Pokkaliibacter sp. MBI-7: one gene and its partner. The protein of the gene in region 1 interacts with the protein of each later gene in a pairwise test. Links are inferred from orthologs where the notes say so. Each region holds a gene or a part of one and is shown in the gene's direction. Other genes may lie near its edges.

What was found. Proteins that work in one complex are often made in the same cells at the same time.
Region 2: the proteins of sfsA (region 1) and QCD60_RS04825 interact in binary tests that used the Escherichia coli proteins (3 or more experiments, as listed by UniProt). The link is inferred for Pokkaliibacter sp. MBI-7 from one-to-one orthologs.

What each region holds. Positions count from the first base shown.
Region 1 is NZ_JARVTG010000001.1:3,725,355-3,728,706, forward strand. The notes cover bases 353-3,352. They hold sfsA (DNA/RNA nuclease SfsA), read left to right. Parts: upstream 353-1,486; coding sequence 1,487-2,218; downstream 2,219-3,352. Other genes in these bases: QCD60_RS16505 (pyridoxal phosphate-dependent aminotransferase), read left to right, coding at 353-1,490; QCD60_RS16515 (Rieske (2Fe-2S) protein), read right to left, coding at 2,199-2,528; mrcB (penicillin-binding protein 1B), read left to right, coding at 2,670-3,352. Also shown: more of QCD60_RS16505, read left to right, coding at 309-352. UniProt on the Escherichia coli protein: Binds to DNA non-specifically. Could be a regulatory factor involved in maltose metabolism.
Region 2 is NZ_JARVTG010000001.1:1,084,231-1,087,349, reverse strand. The notes cover bases 1-2,983. They hold QCD60_RS04825 (glutamate-5-semialdehyde dehydrogenase), read left to right. Parts: upstream 1-855; coding sequence 856-2,112; downstream 2,113-2,983. Other genes in these bases: rsfS (ribosome silencing factor), read left to right, coding at 2,770-2,983; nadD (nicotinate-nucleotide adenylyltransferase), read left to right, coding at 2,093-2,758; QCD60_RS04830 (LON peptidase substrate-binding domain-containing protein), read left to right, coding at 40-627; QCD60_RS04835 (UbiX family flavin prenyltransferase), read left to right, coding at 1-6. Outside these bases: more of rsfS, read left to right, coding at 2,984-3,108; 23S rRNA (pseudouridine(1915)-N(3))-methyltransferase RlmH, read left to right, coding at 3,108-3,119. UniProt on the Escherichia coli protein: Catalyzes the NADPH-dependent reduction of L-glutamate 5-phosphate into L-glutamate 5-semialdehyde and phosphate. The product spontaneously undergoes cyclization to form 1-pyrroline-5-carboxylate.

The sequences.
Region 1 (3,352 bases):
TTGTAGGGTGGTGAGTCTCCTTATTGGAGGGGCGGCTGAATGCCACAGTGTGGCTCTGTGTAACGTTGGTTGGCTGGCATGTGACGGGTGAATATCTCACAATGCCCACCGCAGCTGATCCAGATAACAGAGTGTATAACCAACGCATGTTTGATGAAATTGCTCAGGAGATGCTGCGCAGAGTGGCAGCTTCCGGGTGTCTGGCGAGCAGGTTGTCGATTCGGCGAGTGAGCTTGGCAGGGCTGTAAGTAACACCTCTGTCAGGCTGAACAATGGCAGGTATAAAAGCAGTAATGACGGAGAGTAGCGTGGAGAAGCAGACGACCCCTTGGGCACAGCGAGTCGCAGATATTCAGTCTTTCAAGGTGATGGACCTGTTGCGTCGTGCCAAGGAGCTGGAGGCATCGGGGCGGGATGTGATCCATATGGAGATCGGCGAGCCCGATTTCTCTACCGCTGAGCCCATAGTGCGAGCTGGTCAGCAGGCGTTGGCAGACGGGCTGACGCAGTACACCCCGGCATTGGGAATTCAGCCGTTGCGCCAGGCTATTGCTTCTTTTTATAAGCAGCGATACGACCTTGACCTTGATCCCGCCCGTGTCGTGGTGACGCCGGGTGGATCTGGCGCTTTGTTGCTACTGTCTGCATTACTGGTTGATCCTGGCAAGACGCTGATGATGGCGGATCCTGCCTATCCCTGTAACCGCCAGTTCCTGCGTCTGGTCGAGGCGCGAGCCAAACTGGTTCCCACCGAGCCGGATAACGGTTTCTGTCTTACTCCGAATGCGGTGCGATCTGCCTGGGATGAATCCTGCGCCGGATTGTTGCTGGCCTCGCCGGCCAATCCAACAGGTGTCGTCATTCCTGAAGCGGATTTACGCGCGCTCTGTGATACCGTGCGCGAATTGGGCGGGCATCGTCTGGTGGATGAAATCTACCACGGTCTGAGCTACGGAATGGAGGCGCCCTCTGTGCTGCAGGTGGATGACGATGCTTTTGTACTTAACAGTTTCTCAAAATACTTTGGCATGACCGGCTGGCGGCTGGGCTGGGTGGTAGCACCGCAGGCTGCAGTACCGGAGCTGGAGAAGCTGGCGCAGAATCTTTATATATCTGCACCGAGCATGGCCCAGTACGCCGCACTGGCCTGTTTTGAGGCTGACACGCTGGCGATTCTGGAGCAACGCCGCGTCGCTTTCGCAGAGCGGCGCGATTATTTGCTGCCTGCTTTACGGGAGTTGGGCATGCATATCCCCTTTGCACCTCAGGGTGCCTTCTATATATACGCAGATGCCTCTGCACTGACTGATGATACATTCCGCTTCTGCTTTGATTTGCTGGAAGCAGAGGGCGTAGCGATCACCCCCGGGCTGGATTTCGGCAGTCATCATGCAGAGCGTTACATTCGCTTTGCCTACACCACGTCCATGACTAATTTGCAGCGTGCTGTGGAGCGCATCCGCCGCTTTATTGGAGGCCGTCAGGCATGAAATGGCCGAAGCCGTTGCAGCAGGGGCGACTGATTAAACGCTACAAGCGCTTTCTGGTCGATATCGTTACTGATGATGGTCGGCTGCTAACCCTGCACTGTGCGAATACCGGCTCCATGCGCAACTGCGGCAAGGAGGGGAGTAAGGTCTGGTTCTGGGACTCGGAAGACCCTAAGCGCAAACTTCCCTGTACCTGGGAGCTGGTTGAAACGGCCCCGGGTGAAGTCGCCTGTATCAACACGCAGCGTGCCAATTGTCTGGTGGAAGAAGCGGTCATTGCGGGGGACATCCCGACATTGTCCGGCTACCGACAGGTACGACGAGAAGTGAAATACGGTTATGAAAACAGCCGTATTGATTTGTTGTTACAGGACGGAGCGCAGGCAGACTGTTTTATCGAGGTCAAGAGTGTGACCTTGAAGGAAGACGGTCTGGGTTATTTCCCTGATGCGGTCAGTGTGAGGGCCAGCAAGCACCTGCGTGAGCTGGCAGCTATGGTGGAGGAAGGCAAGCGTGCAGTGATCTTCTTTTGCGTCTGTCATAGTGGCATCGACAGCGTCACTCCGGCCTGGCACATCGACCCTGATTATGCCCGGTTACTGCTACAGGTGGTTGAGCAGGGAGTCGAGGTGTTAGCCTGGCAGGTGGCCTTTAGTGAAGAAGGTATGCAGCTGCATAAGGAACTGCCGGTCTTACTGATGGCGCCCGTCAGTCGTCCAGCTCGCTAACCCATACTTGCTGCTGTGCGTCGATGCTGACCTGCAGCGGCTCTAATCCCTGCCCGACGCAGGGGCCGGCAATGCATTCGCCACTGCTGATGCTGAATAAGGCACCGTGTGTTGCACACTGAATAAATTCAGCACTGTAGTCGAGGAAGTCATCCGGTTGCCATTCCAGCGGTATGCCCCGATGCGGGCAGCGGTTCACATAGGCGTAGACTTGTTGGTTCTTGCGTACGGCAACAATGGCTGTTCCATTGTGCTGAAAACCACGGCTTTTTCCCTCGACAAGCTGCTCCAGCGGGCAGAGTAAGAACATGACGTATCTCCAGGTGACCGGTATGATGGGCGCGGTAAGGATATCGGAAGCCAAGGGTGAAATCGCGAACTCATGAGTAAGAAGCCGAACAAGAAACCAGCCGCTCGCAAGTCAGTAAAGGGAAGATCATGGTTAGGGCTGTTGATAAAGCTGATGCTGGTCGGTGTGGTCGTACTTGCCGGAGTGATGGCCTATCTCGATGCACAGATAGTCGAAAAGTTTGAAGGTAAACGCTGGGCTATCCCCGCCAAGGTGTATGCCCGCCCTCTGGAGATCTATGCCGGCCTCAGCCTGACTGACAAGCGCCTGAGTGCCGAGCTGGCGGCACTGGGCTATCGTCTGGTAGACAAGGTCGACAGTGTTGGACAGGTGCAGCGTAAAGGTGCGGGCGACTTTGTGATCTATGGCCGCAGCTTCAATTTTGCCGATGGTCGAGAGCCTGCTCAGCTCGGTGAGGTCGAGCTGGCTAATGGCCGGGTTCAGGCGCTGCGCGATGGCAAAGGTCATGACTTGCCCCTGATGCGTCTGGAGCCTCAGCTGATTGGTGGTTTCTATCCCAGTAAGAATGAAGATCGTGAGCTGGTCACACTGAAGGATGTACCGCCGCTGCTGGTCTCCACCCTGATCGCCGTCGAGGATCGTAACTTCTATTCCCACTGGGGCATTTCACTGCGTGGAATTACCCGCGCCATGCTGGCCAATATTCGCGCCGGGCGTTTTGTTCAGGGTGGCAGCACCCTGACCCAGCAACTGGTTAAGAACTTCTATCTGGATGACAACAGCCGCAGCCTGATTCGTAAGCTACGTGAGGCGCCCATGGCCCT
Region 2 (3,119 bases), 2.6 Mb from region 1 along the record:
GAATGATGGCATAGCGATCAGGAAGTGAAGTGCTGAGCTATGGATATTTTTCCAATATTTCCATTGAGAATGACGGCTTTCCCTTACGCCAACCTGAGTCTGCGCGTTTTTGAGCAGCGTTATCTGCGGATGACCTGCGAAGTGATGAAACAGCAGCAGTGTTTTGTCATTACCCCGTTGCTGGATGGTGCAGAAGGGAGTCCTGATGAGCAGCAGTTCGCTCAGGTAGGTTGTCTGGTCAGGGTCGATGACTTCCATAAGCAGGCCGACGGTTTGCTGGAGCTGGAGGTGCATGGTCTGGAGCGTGTCAATATCGGCAGACGCTGGCAGGAGGCTGACGGCCTCTGGAGAGGGGAAGTGGAACGGTGGCCTGAGGCAGAGGAACCCCTGGGGGTTGATCACGGCTGTCTTATCGAGTTGTTTGAAGCCATGTGTACTCACCCACTCATTGCCCGCGACAGTCCGGTGCGATGTCAGCAGTTACCTAATGCCAATGTCCTGAGCTGGAAGCTGGGAAGCTGCCTGCCGTTGCCGCCAGTCTGCCAGCTGCAGTTGCTGCAGGCTGAATCGGCAACCCAGCGACTGGCACTGATACATGGCTGGCTGGATCATGACATGGAGTGTTGAGCACTGAGGGAGCTGTTCGGAGCAGTCCAGAGTGCTTTAGTAACATCATGACGGATGGAGAGTGAGTTGTCCTCAGGCTATAATGGCCGATTCTTGAGGACAGGGCGGGTATCCCTGTCTGAATGCCGGACGAGTTGAGTGTCATCATCAGTAAGGTGATTGGCTCAATACGTCACTTTGTCAGCCGAGGAATGCCGTTCCATGAACGCGAATGAAGACCGCTCATCCCTGAGCGTGGAAAGTTACATGCAGTCTGTGGGCCAGCAGGCCCGCACCGCATCCCGTGCGATGGCACGAGCGGAAACAGAGCAAAAGAACAAGGCTCTTCTGGCCATGGCAGAAGCGGTTGCCAGCAAGCGCGATGAGCTGATGCAGGCCAATGAAGAGGACCTGCAACGTGGTCGCAGCAATGGCCTGGATGCCGCAATGCTTGACCGTCTGGCACTGACACCGGCCCGGATCGATAACATGATCGAAGGCCTGCGTCAGGTTGCGTCCTTGCCTGATCCCGTAGGCGAGATTTCTGACATGGCTTACCGACCTTCCGGCATTCAGATCGGTAAGATGCGTGTCCCTCTGGGTGTCATCGGCATCATTTATGAGTCCCGTCCCAATGTCACCATGGAAGCAGCCAGTCTGTGTCTGAAGTCTGGTAATGCGGCTATTCTGCGTGGTGGTTCAGAAGCTATTGCCTCTAACCAGGCACTGGCTGCGTGTATTCGTCATGGTCTGCAGGTTGCAGGGCTGCCAGCGGATGCTGTGCAGGTCATCGAGACTACGGATCGTGCGGCGGTTGGCTATCTGATCACCATGCCTGAGTTTGTAGATGTCATCGTCCCACGAGGCGGCAAGGGCTTGATTGAACGTATCAGTCGCGAAGCGCGTGTCCCTGTGATCAAACATCTGGACGGTATCTGTCACGTTTACATTGATAGTGAAGCGGATCTGACCAAGGCGATCAATATTGCTATCAATGCCAAGACCCATCGTTATGGGACCTGCAATACCATGGAGACCCTGCTGGTAGATGGCATGGTTGCTGACGTTGTATTGCCTCAGCTGGCTGAGCGCTATCACGAGCTGGGGGTGGAATTGCGGGGATGCTCCCGTACCTGTGCCATTCTTGGTGATATACAGGCGGCCACGGAGGAAGACTGGAGCACTGAGTATCTTGCCCCTGTGCTGGCCATTCGTATCGTCGATGGCCTTGATCAGGCGATGGATCACATCAATACCTACAGCTCTCAGCACACCGACGCGATTGTTACTGAGAACTACAGCAAAGCACGTCGTTTCCTGCGTGAAGTGGATTCCAGCTCAGTCATGGTCAACGCTTCTACCCGTTTTGCTGATGGCTTCGAATATGGGCTGGGAGCTGAAATCGGTATCTCCACCGATAAAATCCACGCCCGTGGCCCGGTTGGCCTGGAAGGTCTGACATCCCAGAAATATATCGTGCTCGGCGATGGGCAAATCCGTCGCTGAGTCTGCCATTGTGCTGCTGGGAGGGACGTTTGACCCAGTGCACAATGGTCACCTGCGCGTTGCCATGGAGTTGGCCGACGCGCTGCCCGAAGCCCAAATTCGTTTGTTACCCTGTCAGCAGCCTGTGCATAAGGCGGCCACTGGTGCTGATCAGCATCAGCGGGTGGCCATGTTGCAACTGGCCATTGCAGGTGAGCCGCAGCTGTTAATCGATCAGCAGGAATTGCAGCGTCAGACGCCGTCTTACACGGTACTGACGCTGGAAGCGATGCGGCAGCAGGTCGGCAATGAACGTTCGCTGTGCTGGGTGATAGGAATGGATTCGCTGCTGTCGCTGCCTTGCTGGCATCGGTGGCAGGAGCTGCTTGAACTGGCCAATTTGATTGTCGTGGCCCGTCCTGGATGGGAATGGCCGAGTCAGGGTGAAGTAGCAGAATGGCTGCACGGTTGTGCAGTGCATGATATGGGAGCCGTGCCACTGGCTGCTCATGGGCAGGTTCTGCGTTTGACCGTGCCGACACTGGACATCAGTGCTACCTATATCAGAAACCTAATTCGTCTGCGGCGCTCGGCACGCTTTCTGCTGCCGGATGCGGTGTGGTCGTACTTACAACAACAGCGCCTGTATGGCGCTGAGCCCATGTAATCAGAGGCAAGATGGAAACAACAGTTTTACTCAGCGAGATTGATAACCTGCTGGCCGATATGAAGGCCAAAGAAATCAAGGTATTGGATGTCCGTGGCCTGTCCAGTGTGACTGACTATATGGTGATTGCGTCCGGTACATCAAACCGTCACGTCAAGGCCATTTCCGAATACCTGACCGAGGAGGTTAAGAAGCGTGGTCTGCAGCCTATGGGTGTAGAGGGGCGCGAGGCATCAGAATGGGTACTGGTTGACCTGGGTGATGTGGTGGTGCACGTCATGCAGCCACAGGCTCGTGCCTTCTATGATCTTGAGCGTCTGTGGGCACGTCCTGAGGGCGCTGCACACTAATGAAAATTCGC